One region of the Vibrio sp. STUT-A11 genome, then DNA from elsewhere that is predicted to be linked to it. Evidence: predicted binding sites of a transcription regulator. Region 1 holds the regulator's gene; each other region holds the start of a gene.
The links. Region 1 encodes PurR, which represses purine synthesis genes. Its sites were predicted from a motif close to TNANGNAAACGTTTNCNTNA; they were not measured.
Positions count from the first base shown of each region.

Region 1 (4,171 bases):
CAATATCCGATTGGCTGCGTAATTCGCGCGTAAGCATCAGGCCGTCTTCACCCGGCAAATTAATATCCAGCATGATAAGATCAACATCGCCAGCTTGCAGTACCTCACGCATTTGCGTGCCACTCTCTGCTTCACTGACTATATAACCTTCATTTTGAAAATAACCCGCTAGCTTACTACGCGTTACAACATCATCTTCTACGACTAATACGTGATAGCTCATTTACACCACTTTCTGTCATTGATCATTCGAGATGTATTCTATTCATAACTATTAACATTTCTAGTCATAGGCGGACTAAAAAGCAAGATTTAGTGATTTTGTTGATTCAAAACAAGCTTACCAAGCCCTGTTAACAAATGGACATATTTCTCTATAAAACATCATAGTTATAGTTACTGCTGTTCATTTTAATTGATTACACTTAAAGGATATCTGAATTTGATTTTGTGGTGCCAGAAATAGAGCATCATTCAGGAGCCTAAAATGCAAGAAGTGAAAGCTTTTAATGAAAAACGTGCCGAAATTTACTGGTGGTTTTCTAGCTTATTCGCCAAAGAACTAACAGACAAAGAATTGGAGACTTACCATAGTGTCGAAATTCGTAGCTTTTTGGCGGGCTTAGGTGAAAATGAATCTCTCAAGCCCTCGATAGATAACCTTGTAGACGCACTGAACCGCCTACAAGACCGCGCAGATGCTCAGCTAGAGCTTGCTGCGGACTTTTGTGAGCTGTTCTTAAAAACCGAAAAGTACGGTGCGCTTCCCTACGCTTCTATGTACATTGGCGAATCTGGTTTGCTCAATGACAAGCCAGCAGAAGAGATGGAAAAGTTGATGGCTGAGTATGGTGTCCAAGTTGACGACAATCTAAAAGAACCAGCCGACCACTTAGCGGTAGAACTGGACTTCTTGGGTAACATGATCATCCGCTCTAATGAGTTTGAACAAGAAAAACATATGGAAGCAGCCTTCGTTAAACAAAATGCATTTATCGAAGGTCAACTCATGTCTTGGTTACCACAATTCTCGCAAAAGTGTCAGCAATTGGATGACTTTGGCTTCTACGCCAGCGTCGCGCAACTATTAATTGCATTTTGTAAACTGGACAGCGCTTACCTTCTTGGTGAATAATTGCCGCCTGTTTTAGGGAGCCTGGCTATTAGGTTCCCTATTTTTTATTCGTTAACTATTAAAATTGTTCCAAGCGCTCGCTTTCTAGCAATCAAAATGTGACTTCAGAGACACAAAACCATTGCTGAAATTATTGCCAGCCTGCTCGCATAGGGCTAAAATGTGAACGCAAACGATTAAATATGATTTTATGTAAACCGCTGAAATAAAGCGGTTTTTGTGTTTTCTTAATAGGTTGATGACCTTTCTTCACTCGGTTGAAGAAAATGAGCATTATCGACCGCTGTTGCTACTTACCCTCTACCGACTTCGGAGTAACCACTGCTAAACAGACTCAGCGCCATTGTTAATGTTGCGCTAAGTTTACACAAACACTCAGCACTAGGTTTATCTTCCACGGTATATTAGTAGCTCGATACAGGACACCATTTATGGCCACTATAAAAGACGTTGCTCGATTAGCCGGCGTTTCTACCACCACTGTTTCGCACGTTATCAACAAAACGCGCTTTGTTGCAGAAGCAACGCAAGAAAAAGTAATGAAAGCGGTTGATGAGCTTAACTATGCACCAAGTGCGGTTGCTCGTAGCTTAAAATGTAACTCAACGCGAACTATCGGTATGTTGGTAACGCAATCTACCAACCTATTCTTCTCTGAAGTTATCGATGGTGTAGAAAGTTACTGCTACCGCCAAGGCTACACACTTATCTTGTGTAACACTGGTGGTATTTATGAAAAGCAACGAGATTACATTCGCATGCTCGCCGAAAAGCGTGTCGATGGCATACTGGTGATGTGTTCCGACCTGACAGAAGAGCTGAAGCAAATGCTTGACCGTCACGCTGATATTCCAAAAGTAGTCATGGATTGGGGTCCAGAAAGCTCGCAAGCAGACAAAATCATGGATAACTCAGAGGAAGGCGGTTACATCGCGACTAAGTATCTGATTGATAACGGTCATACCGATATTGCTTGTTTAAGTGGTCACTTTGAAAAACTCGCATGCCAAGAGCGGATTGCTGGATTCCGTCGAGCAATGGCAGAAGCAAACCTACCGGTAAACGAAGACTGGTTTTTTGAAGGTAACTTTGAATGTGATACCGCTGTTTTGGTCGCAGACAAAATTACCGCAATGGCAAAACGCCCAACAGCCGTATTCTGTTTCAATGACACCATGGCGTTGGGTCTCATGAGCCGTCTACAACAGAATGGCATTAAGATTCCTGACGAGGTATCCGTCATCGGTTACGACAATATCGAGTTGGCAGAATACTTTTCGCCACCGCTAACAACGATCCACCAACCAAAGCGTCGTGTCGGTAAAAATGCCTTCGAGATTCTGCTTGAACGTATTAAAGACAAAGAACACGAAAAACGCATTTTTGAAATGCAGCCAGAGTTGGTCGTTCGAAATACAGTGAAAAAACTCAATTAATGACCAGTAAGCGCTCACCTGAGCGCTTATTTTTTGTCCGGAAAAATAACTTTATCACCCTTTTGTTCACTTTAGTCAGCAAACGCTTTATAAGTTACTGTTTTTTTTAAACACGATCCACCTCACATCGCCTCAAACTTGTGCTCAGCCTTCAATCTCAAATACGAAACTAAACCCATAAAACATGGTCGTTTTATTGAAGCAATATCACAATTTGATCTCTGAAATGTGATGTTAATTCAAGATAAAAAGTATTCTCTACCTGTCACGCACAGGGCAAACCATCCGAAAGGGTGGGACGCAAAGCTTCCGGCCTTAACCATTCGATAAATGGAAGGTAGCGGGGTTACCGATGGCAAATATGCATATAATGAGTTTACCCTTTAATGACATTGTGCTTGCATGTATTTGCTACTCTCTCGGACCTGACTTTTGGTGGCGTAATATTAATTACACCGAGATAACACATCATGGATAAACCGATACTCAAAGATTCTATGAAGCTATTTGAGGCACTTGGTACGATCAAGTCGCGCTCAATGTTTGGTGGCTTCGGACTTTTCGCTGATGAAACGATGTTTGCACTGGTTGTGAATGATCAACTTCATATACGAGCAGACCAACAAACTTCATCTAACTTCGAGAAGCAAGGACTAAAACCGTACGTTTACAAGAAACGTGGTTTCCCGGTCGTTACTAAGTACTATGCGATTTCCGACGACTTATGGGAATCCAGTGAACGCTTGATAGAAGTAGCGAAGAAGTCGTTAGAACAAGCCAATTTAGAAAAAAAGCAGCAAGCCAGTAGTAAACCTGACAGGTTGAAAGATCTACCCAATTTACGACTAGCGACAGAACGAATGCTTAAGAAAGCTGGTATTAAATCAGTAGAACAACTTGAGGAAACTGGCGCATTAGGCGCTTACAAAGCGATACGTGATACGCACTCCGCAAAAGTAAGCATTGAGTTGCTATGGGCTTTAGAAGGGGCGATTAACGGCACTCATTGGAGCGTTGTTCCCCAATCTCGAAGGGAAGAGCTAAAAAGTGCGCTCTCTTAGCCGAAAGAGATAAACCTTTTCGATGTATAAAAACCGCAGTTTCGACTGCGGTTTTTTTTGAAATTTTTTCCAGCCTCAAACTGTCTGTTATTTTGTATATCAAATGATTGTTATGAGTACCATATTTAACTACTGGTACCTGTTAACGTTTTAGAGCAAGGCTGTTCTTCTGGAGTACGACAATGAATAAAAAACTGGTTTTTGGGTTAATACTGCTGTTAACGATAATTTTATTAGCCGTTAACTTTAGCCAGTACCTCACTTTAGAGAACGCTAAAGCCCAGCAAGACGCACTTAACGCCTATATCGATCAACGGTTTGTCTTTGCTGTTACGCTCTATTTCGTCGCTTATGTCGCGATCACCGCGTTTTCTATTCCCGGTGCAGCGGTCGTCACTCTGTTAGCCGCTGCTCTATTCGGCTTTTGGACTAGCTTACTTCTCGTCTCATTTGCCAGTACGATCGGGGCAACGTTAGCTTTTCTGAGTAGTCGTTACTTATTACGAGATTGGGTACAAACAAAATTTGGTTCAAAGCTC
Region 1 is NZ_AP026763.1:2,249,066-2,253,236, forward strand. It holds gene torR (two-component system response regulator TorR) at 1-223, opposite strand, end outside; gene torD (molecular chaperone TorD) at 488-1,135, shown strand; gene purR (HTH-type transcriptional repressor PurR) at 1,567-2,571, shown strand; cyclic di-GMP riboswitch class I at 2,837-2,925, shown strand; gene OO774_RS10570 (TfoX/Sxy family DNA transformation protein) at 3,042-3,632, shown strand; gene OO774_RS10575 (TVP38/TMEM64 family protein) at 3,815-4,171, shown strand, end outside.

Region 2 (4,171 bases), 390 kb from region 1:
CATAGCTCTTCGCCAACCGCTTTCACCGCTTCGTAAAGACCTGCATCTTCACCTGGGTGGCCTGCTGGAGACATCCAGTTTGCAGAAAGTTTAATGTGTTTGATATCACCAATGTCAGTTGCAGCAATGTTAGTCAGAGACTCACCGACTGCCAGACGAGCAGATGCACCGAAGTCTAGTAGCGCAACCGGAGTACGCTCACCCATCGACATCGCTTCGCCGTGGTATGTGTCGTAACTTGCCGCCGTAACCGCACAGTTCGCCACAGGAACCTGCCAAGGACCAACCATCTGGTCACGAGCAACCAGACCTGTTACTGAGCGGTCACCGATAGTAATCAGGAACGTTTTCTCAGCAACCGTTGGTAGACGAAGTACGCGATCTGCCGCTTCGTTGATTTCAATACCGTCACGTGCAATCGCCGGGCTATCTACTTTCAATGTGGTTGCTTCACGGTGCATCTTCGGTGTTTTACCAAGCAAGATATCCATTGGCATATCAATTGGCGTATTGTCGAAGTGAGAATCTTCTAGTGTCAGATGACGTTCTTCTGTTGCAACACCGACTACTGCGTACGGTGCGCGCTCACGCTTACAGATTGCATCGAATGCTTCCATCTGTTCTGGCGCAACCGCAAGAACGTAACGTTCCTGAGATTCGTTACACCAGATTTCCAGAGGGCTCATGCTCAACTCATCATTTGGTACATCACGTAGCTGGAACTTACCGCCACGTTCGCCGTCGTCACAAAGCTCAGGAAGTGCGTTAGAGATACCGCCCGCGCCCACATCGTGGATAAATGCGATTGGGTTCTCTTCGCCCAGCTGCCAACAACGGTCGATCACTTCCTGACAACGACGTTCCATCTCTGGGTTTTCACGTTGTACTGAAGCAAAGTCCAGATCTTCTGCAGACTGGCCAGATGCCATTGAAGATGCCGCACCGCCACCAAGGCCGATGTTCATTGCCGGACCACCAAGTACGATTAGGCTCGCACCGACCGGGATCTCTTTCTTCTGCACGTGCTCGTCACGGATGTTACCCATACCACCAGCAATCATGATTGGCTTGTGGTAACCACGAATTTCTTCACCCGCGTGAGACGTCACTTTCTCTTCGTAAGTACGGAAGTAACCTAGTAGGTTTGGACGACCAAATTCGTTGTTGAATGCTGCGCCACCCAGAGGGCCTTCAAGCATGATGTCTAGTGCGTTTACGATACGACCAGGCTTGCCGAAGTCGGTTTCCCAAGGCTGTTCAAAACCTGGAATACGTAAGTTAGACGTTGTGAAACCAACCAGACCCGCTTTTGGTTTACCACCGATACCTGTCGCGCCTTCGTCACGGATTTCACCACCAGAACCAGTTGAAGCACCTGGCCATGGAGAGATTGCTGTTGGGTGGTTATGCGTCTCTACCTTCATCAAGATGTGTGCATCTTCATGGTGGTAAGTGTATTGACGAGATTTCGGATCGGGGAAGAAACGACCCACTTTAGAACCCGTCATTACTGCTGCGTTATCTTTGTAAGCAGACAGAACGTGGTCTGGCGTCGTTTCGAATGTGTTTTTGATCATCTTAAACAGTGACTTATCTTGGTCTACGCCATCGATAGTCCAGTCTGCATTAAAGATCTTATGACGACAGTGCTCTGAGTTCGCCTGAGCAAACATCATCAGCTCGATGTCGTTAGGATTACGACCTAGCTTAGTGAAGTTCTCTACTAAGTAATCAATTTCATCTTCTGCTAGCGCTAAGCCTAGTGAAACGTTGGCTTCTTCAAGTGCAAGACGACCACCAGCTAAGATATCAACGTGCGCCACTGGCGCTGGCTCTGCCACAGTAAATAGTGCAGATGCGGCTTCAAGTTCAGTAAACACCGTTTCCATCATGCGATCGTGGATTAGAGCTTTAACTGTGTCGATTTGAGCAGCAGAAAGTGTCGCAGATGTTTCTACGTAGTACGCTGTACCACGCTCCAGACGCTTAACATTGTCCAGACCACAGTTGATAGCAATATCGGTAGATTTAGAAGACCAAGGCGAAATAGTGCCAGGACGAGGCGTAACAAGAAGTAGAAGACCTTCAGGCTCGTGCTCTTCGATCGTTGGACCGTAAGTCAGCAACTTTTCAAGCTTTTCTAACTCTTGGTCATCAAGGTCAGATTTTAGATCCGCAAAGTGCATAAACTCGGCGTAAATGCCGGTTACAGGCAGATCTTGTTCACGACAAAGTTCCAATAGTTTGTTAACACGGAACTCAGAAAGAGCTGGGGAGCCACGCAAAATTCTCATGTGCTTAGGTCTCTTATGCAATTGATTAAGGTGATATTGGAATAAATTCAGCCACTTAGGCGTAAAAAGCCGAACTTATACCGATTCCACCTCTCCTTTGCGAGCGCATTATATAGCAATTGTTTTTGTGATGTAACACCAAAAGCAACCGTTTGCGTCAATTTTTTCTTCAAATTTGAATTATCGCCAAAATGTCGATAAAACACGCAATGTCACACTCAATCTGTGCGATTCCCTTTGCCCCACCACTTCCCTTTGATATAAAGGACAACAGAAATTTCTCGAGAAGTACCAATTAATGCAAATTAGCCAGTTCAACCGACTTAAGCGCAGCGTCTTACTTTTCGCTTCTGTGCTACTACTTTCTGCCTGCCAAATTGAGTCGACCCCAAAAAGTGAATTCCAAAAAATACAGGAACGTGGCGTTCTTCGAGTTGGTACACTTAACAACCAGCTTTCTTATTACATAGGCCCTGATGGCCCTGCCGGTTTAGATTATGAGCTTGCACGCAAGTTCGCTGAAGAACTTGGTGTAAAACTTGAGATCAAACCAGCATTTCGCCAAGCCGATCTATTTCCGGCACTGAAGAAAGGCGACATTGATATTATTGCCACAGGCTTGAACCAGACATCTCAAGCGGTGAAACGTTTTCGACCTGGCCCGGCGTACTACTATGTCAGCCAGCAAGTCGTGTATAAAAAAGGACAACTGCGCCCTCGCAGCATTGAACGACTGATAACGTATCAAGCTACGCAAGCTGGTGCTTCTGAAGAAGATAGCAACGCCGCAGCAAATACACTGCAAATCGTTGAACAGTCCCAATATGTTCCAACACTGACGGCATTAAAAAAGCAGCATCCAGAGCTACAGTTTGAAATCGTCGGTGATGCTGATACGCGAGACTTGCTGAAAAACGTATCCACTGGCGATCTGCGCTTTACCGTAACAGACTCGGTTGAGCTGTCGCTGGCCCAGCGCCTTTATCCCGATCTGGCTTTGGCTTTTGAGTTAACAGAAGATCAACCAGTATCTTGGTTTACCCGTCGTTCAGAAGACGAAAGCTTGTACGCAATGCTGATTGAGTTCTTTGGTAACATCAAGCAATCCGGTGAGCTCGCCTCCCTGGAAGAAAAGTACATCGGACATATCGAAGCGTTTGATTATGTGGATACTCGCGCGTTCATTCGTGCACTGGATGACAAACTTCCTAAATGGTCGGCCCTATTCCAAAAGTACAGCGAAGAGTTTGATTGGCGCTTAATCGCAGCGTTGGCTTATCAAGAATCTCATTGGAAGCCAAAAGCAAAGTCTCCAACCGGAGTACGCGGTATGATGATGCTCACCTTACCAACAGCGAAAAGTGTAGGCGTGACCAACCGTCTCGATCCTGAGCAGTCTGTCCGTGGTGGTGTGGAATACTTGCGTCGCATTGTCGCTCGCGTACCCGAAACGATTAGTGACCACGAAAAAATTTGGTTCGCACTTGCATCCTATAACATTGGTTACGGTCATATGCTGGACGCTCGACGCCTGACAAAAGCACAAGGCGGTGATCCAAATGCATGGGCAGATGTCAAAGACAGACTGCCTTTACTGCGTCAAAAACGCTTCTACAGCCAAACGCGTTACGGCTACGCTCGAGGAGATGAAGCGCGTAATTACGTTGAGAATATTCGTCGATACTATCAGTCAATTATTGGCCACGTTAGTCAAAAGCCAGTAGTAGACGAAAGTACTGAGGACCTGCAAGTCATCCCACCGCTTAATCCCGACACCCTCGTGTCTGGTGCAGTGGAAAGTATCACTGAAACAGTATCGGGCGCTGTAGAGGGTGTACCGGAACCAACAACAGAGCGGATAGAGGATGCAAAACCGG
Region 2 is NZ_AP026763.1:2,637,544-2,641,714, forward strand. It holds gene purL (phosphoribosylformylglycinamidine synthase) at 1-2,294, opposite strand, end outside; gene mltF (membrane-bound lytic murein transglycosylase MltF) at 2,593-4,171, shown strand, end outside.
Region 2: the regulator PurR is predicted to act here: its motif matches at 2,435-2,454, upstream of purL (phosphoribosylformylglycinamidine synthase).

Region 3 (4,171 bases), 220 kb from region 1:
CTTGCTATTGGGTTCTGTGGGTTGATGCTGAGCGCCGGTTGGTTTGGGTATAGAAAACAACAGCAGAAGCGCAAACTTCAATTGGTTGATGAAGAAAATCGAACCCGACAACTGGATGTGCAAGTGAAAGAGTTGGAATTCACCAATAAGCAATTAAAACGCCAGTTGGAGCAGGTATTTAGAGAGTTTAAGAAAGTCAAATCTGAATCCGCTCCCCATGATCTGACCATTGCCTGTGCTGTGTTTGGTTACACGCCAAATTCGATTCCACAAGCTCAAGCCGTAAAACTACGTTATCGTCAATTATCCAAGCTTTACCATCCCGATGCTCAAGGAGGTGAAGCAGAGATGAAACGTCTTAATCAAGCTTTTAGAATAATTACACAAAATGTTACAAAAGCGTGAATTTTCAATATTCATTAGAAGCCACAACCTTTCAGATCCCACAAACAGGGAGCTGCAATCGATTTCCTTCTCAAAACAATTAACAGACATTTAACCTTTCCCACTTGTTTGTGTCATAATGTGCTGCGAAAAATAACACCTAAAGACTCTAATTTTTCTAGGTGGGGAGAAAAATCAATGTTCACTGAAGAAGGCACCTGTGATTGGTGTAAAAAACCAGCTCTTACTACACGTCATGACTATTTAGATGGTAAGCATCATCACTCATGCAAATCTTGTTACGATATGGCCAAAATCGATGTCCGCCTATTTAACCAAGGTGAAATGAAAATGCGTGAGCGTATGACTCAACGTGCAAGCTGAAATAACTCAATTCAACAGAACTGATTTCTAAAGGCGCCTCCAAGGCGCTTTTTTGTTATCTGCCCTTCTCAATAGCCCTTTAAACTCCCGGCGAACACCCTGAAAGTACTGTATAAACCGACCACAGCCACTGTATATACAGTAGTTTCTTACCTCAATACAAAGCTAGCACTGTTAATCACTTCACACTTTACAAGTCGTATCAAACATATCAGTAAAAACATTACTCCTTTATTTTCAATACCTTAAAAAAAGCCTAACAAAAAGACAAATACAGGATGCCACTATAAGCATAAAAACCAGTTGATCAGTTCCATAAAACAAACTACTGTATACACATACAGCATGTATAAAGGAACAGTAAGATGCAGTTATACGGTCAAACTCAAACATACTCTCGTTACAATGTACTGGCACAAGCTACTCAGCCTATGGACGTATCTGATCAGCTTCTTTCTAAATTGGCTGTTCTGTCTCAGCAGAAGCAATGGATCTTATTTACTTCCGAGTGCCCTCGTCCCAACTTTGATCAGCTCACTGCTTCCAATATTTGTTGTAAAAACGTTATTCAGATGAAGCCATCCCAACAGCTTTCTGAGGTCGAAATTGTGGTTAAAGCGATCCGTTCAGGTAACGCCAGTGCGGTGGTCGCATCAAATGACATCGCACCGATGAATCAATCCATGTTGCGAGACATTGGCCTGCGTTATCAGTGTGAAGTCTTTTTCGTCGAAGGCAGAGTAAACCAGTATCACTAACAAGTTCGACGTTATCCACCCTGCACCTCGCCTCCTTTTAAAGGGGGCATTTTTTACCTGCGACTTAGAGAATTAATAAATAAGGCAAACGTTTGCTTTTTCTCTGGCGAGTTAAAATAGTTCTGGTATGATGCCCACATTCGATTTATTCAGCGACTTACTTTGGCTGAATATCTTCTCTTTATGACGTTTGATTAAGATGATAGGAATGTCGCAATGAGCCTTGCTAATCAAGTACTTGCCGTCAATGACGACCTGCCAATTCGCACTCACAAACCCGTTCACAGCGGTAAAGTTCGTTCAGTTTACTGGTTAACTGAAGAAGACAGCGCCCGCCTGATCAAAGAAAAAGGATACGATGTCGCTCCAGACGCGCCTCTGGCGATCATGGTGATCAGCGACCGTATTTCTGCTTTTGATTGCATTTGGCATGGAGAAGGCGGTCTGAAAGGTGTGCCTGGTAAAGGTGCCGCGTTAAACGCGATCTCAAACCACTGGTTCAAGCTATTTCAAGACAACGGCTTGGCTGATAGCCACATCTTAGATATTCCTCACCCGTTTGTTTGGATCGTACAGAAAGCAAAACCAGTTAAAATCGAAGCGATTTGCCGTAAGTACATCACAGGTTCTATGTGGCGCGCCTACGCAAATGGTGAGCGCGAGTTCTGTGGTATTGAGCTTCCTGAAGGTTTAGAGAAAGACAAAGCACTTCCAGAGTTATTGATGACGCCTTCTACAAAAGGCATTTTAACTGGCATTCCGGGCGTACCAGAAGCAGACGACGTGAACATCACACGTCAGAACATCGTCGATAACTTCGAAGCATTTAACTTCTCTAGTGCAGACGATATTGCACTTTACGAAAAGCTATTAAAAGAAGGCTTTAATGTAATTAGCAATGCGCTAGAAGCCATTGATCAAATCTTTGTCGATACGAAGTTTGAGTTCGGTTACGTTCACGATGCAGCAGGCAACGAAAAACTGATTTACATGGATGAAGTTGGCACGCCAGATTCTTCACGTATTTGGGATGCAAAAGAGTATCAAGCAGGTAATATCGTTGAGAACTCAAAAGAAGGTTTCCGTCAGTTCCTGTTGAACCACTTCCCTGACCCAGATATTTTGCTGAACAAAGAGCGTATGCCTGAGCGTGAAGCACTGGCTCGTGACAATGAACTACCAGTTGAGTCATTGATGGACATTTCCAAGACTTACATTGGAATTGCTGAAAAAATCACTGGCAAGCCAATCACGCTAAGCGAAAATCCAAAAGCCGAGATCATTGACATTCTTAGCAAAGAGTACGGGTTAATCGACTAAATCATTCGATACCCATACTGAACTTTTCTAATACAAGAAGCTCGCATCAATGCGGGCTTTTTTTGGCCTACGGTTAAATCAAGTTAAGCAATAATTAGCGTGATTCCGACAATCTTGATATTGAATGAGTTATTTCGATTGGATGGTAGGTATGAATGACCAAATAGCGACTATTAGGAAAGTGATAACTCAATCCCAGTGAGTGACCACTCTAATCTAACTCTAACCTTGTAAAAGCGGTAGAGGTAGACCTATAGCTTGATATTTAGAATATCTTGCTCTGTTGTGTCCACTTTCAAATGGCTTCGAGATTCAATATATTCAATCTGTTTTAAGTCTAACGAATATGGCATGACAATACGCAGTTCATCGATCCCCTCACCTTTTGCCAGGCGAGTTAACTCGACCAGATTCGACTCGTCACTATGACGAGAAGACATCGACTTTAAGGCTGCGTCCCACAACCGATCTTCTGGTTCCCTAAGTTCTGCAAGGTTCTTTTTCCACATCAGACCAAAAATGGGGGCGATAGTGGCAAACGCTTCTAGGAAGGTCCACCTCTTACTGGCGGTTACCCCTAAAAAAGTGGTGTAGTCGAATTCAATGCACGTTTTTTTATGTTGATCCACTCTATGCTCCGACACTCGAAATGAGATATACCAACTATCGTCCAACTATTTTGATATAGCAATGGGATATAAGAGAATAGTCTTTTATGCCCTAATTTATAGTCAAAAGGAAATATTAAAACCAGCCTTGTAACATGTGATGTACAGCTTTATCTACATGCGCAATCAATTGATTAATATTTCAAATTAAAAAGAAACAACTACATAGATATTTAAAATATAAATGCCTGACCAATATGCATTCACATAAAGAATGGTAGTGTATTACGAAAATACCAAATCGTTATTATTTCACATCGATAACGCGACTGGCTTTTTTATATTGTACTTTCCAACCTGACCAACGTGGCAGTTCCCAACGCTTTGGATCGCCTTTTCGGCTTCCTTCACTGTATATAACATGGACCAGCTTGCGACTGGCGAAGTACTCAACATCCAGCTTGAGTTCAGCAAGCAATAATTTTAGCGGGAATTTTTGAGCAAAATCCTCGTATTCCCATTCTGGAACACCTGCGAAAGGCAAATCATCAGCATCGAAGAGCGCCATGTCTTCAACGGATGCAACACCCAGCGTTTGAAGTTGCTCAGTTAGCCAACCAGAAAGCGTTAGTGATTCCATAGCCGCAATATCTATCGTTTGTTGATTGAGTCCAAGTGAGTTATACAGCTTCCAATGTCGGATCTGCTGTTTTCTTA
Region 3 is NZ_AP026763.1:2,031,442-2,035,612, forward strand. It holds gene OO774_RS09600 (J domain-containing protein) at 1-405, shown strand, start outside; gene OO774_RS09605 (hypothetical protein) at 583-768, shown strand; gene OO774_RS09610 (SulA-like leucine-rich domain-containing protein) at 1,134-1,526, shown strand; gene OO774_RS09615 (phosphoribosylaminoimidazolesuccinocarboxamide synthase) at 1,743-2,846, shown strand; gene OO774_RS09620 (transporter) at 3,098-3,475, opposite strand; gene OO774_RS09625 (helicase-related protein) at 3,762-4,171, opposite strand, start outside.
Region 3: the regulator PurR is predicted to act here: its motif matches at 1,607-1,626, upstream of OO774_RS09615 (phosphoribosylaminoimidazolesuccinocarboxamide synthase).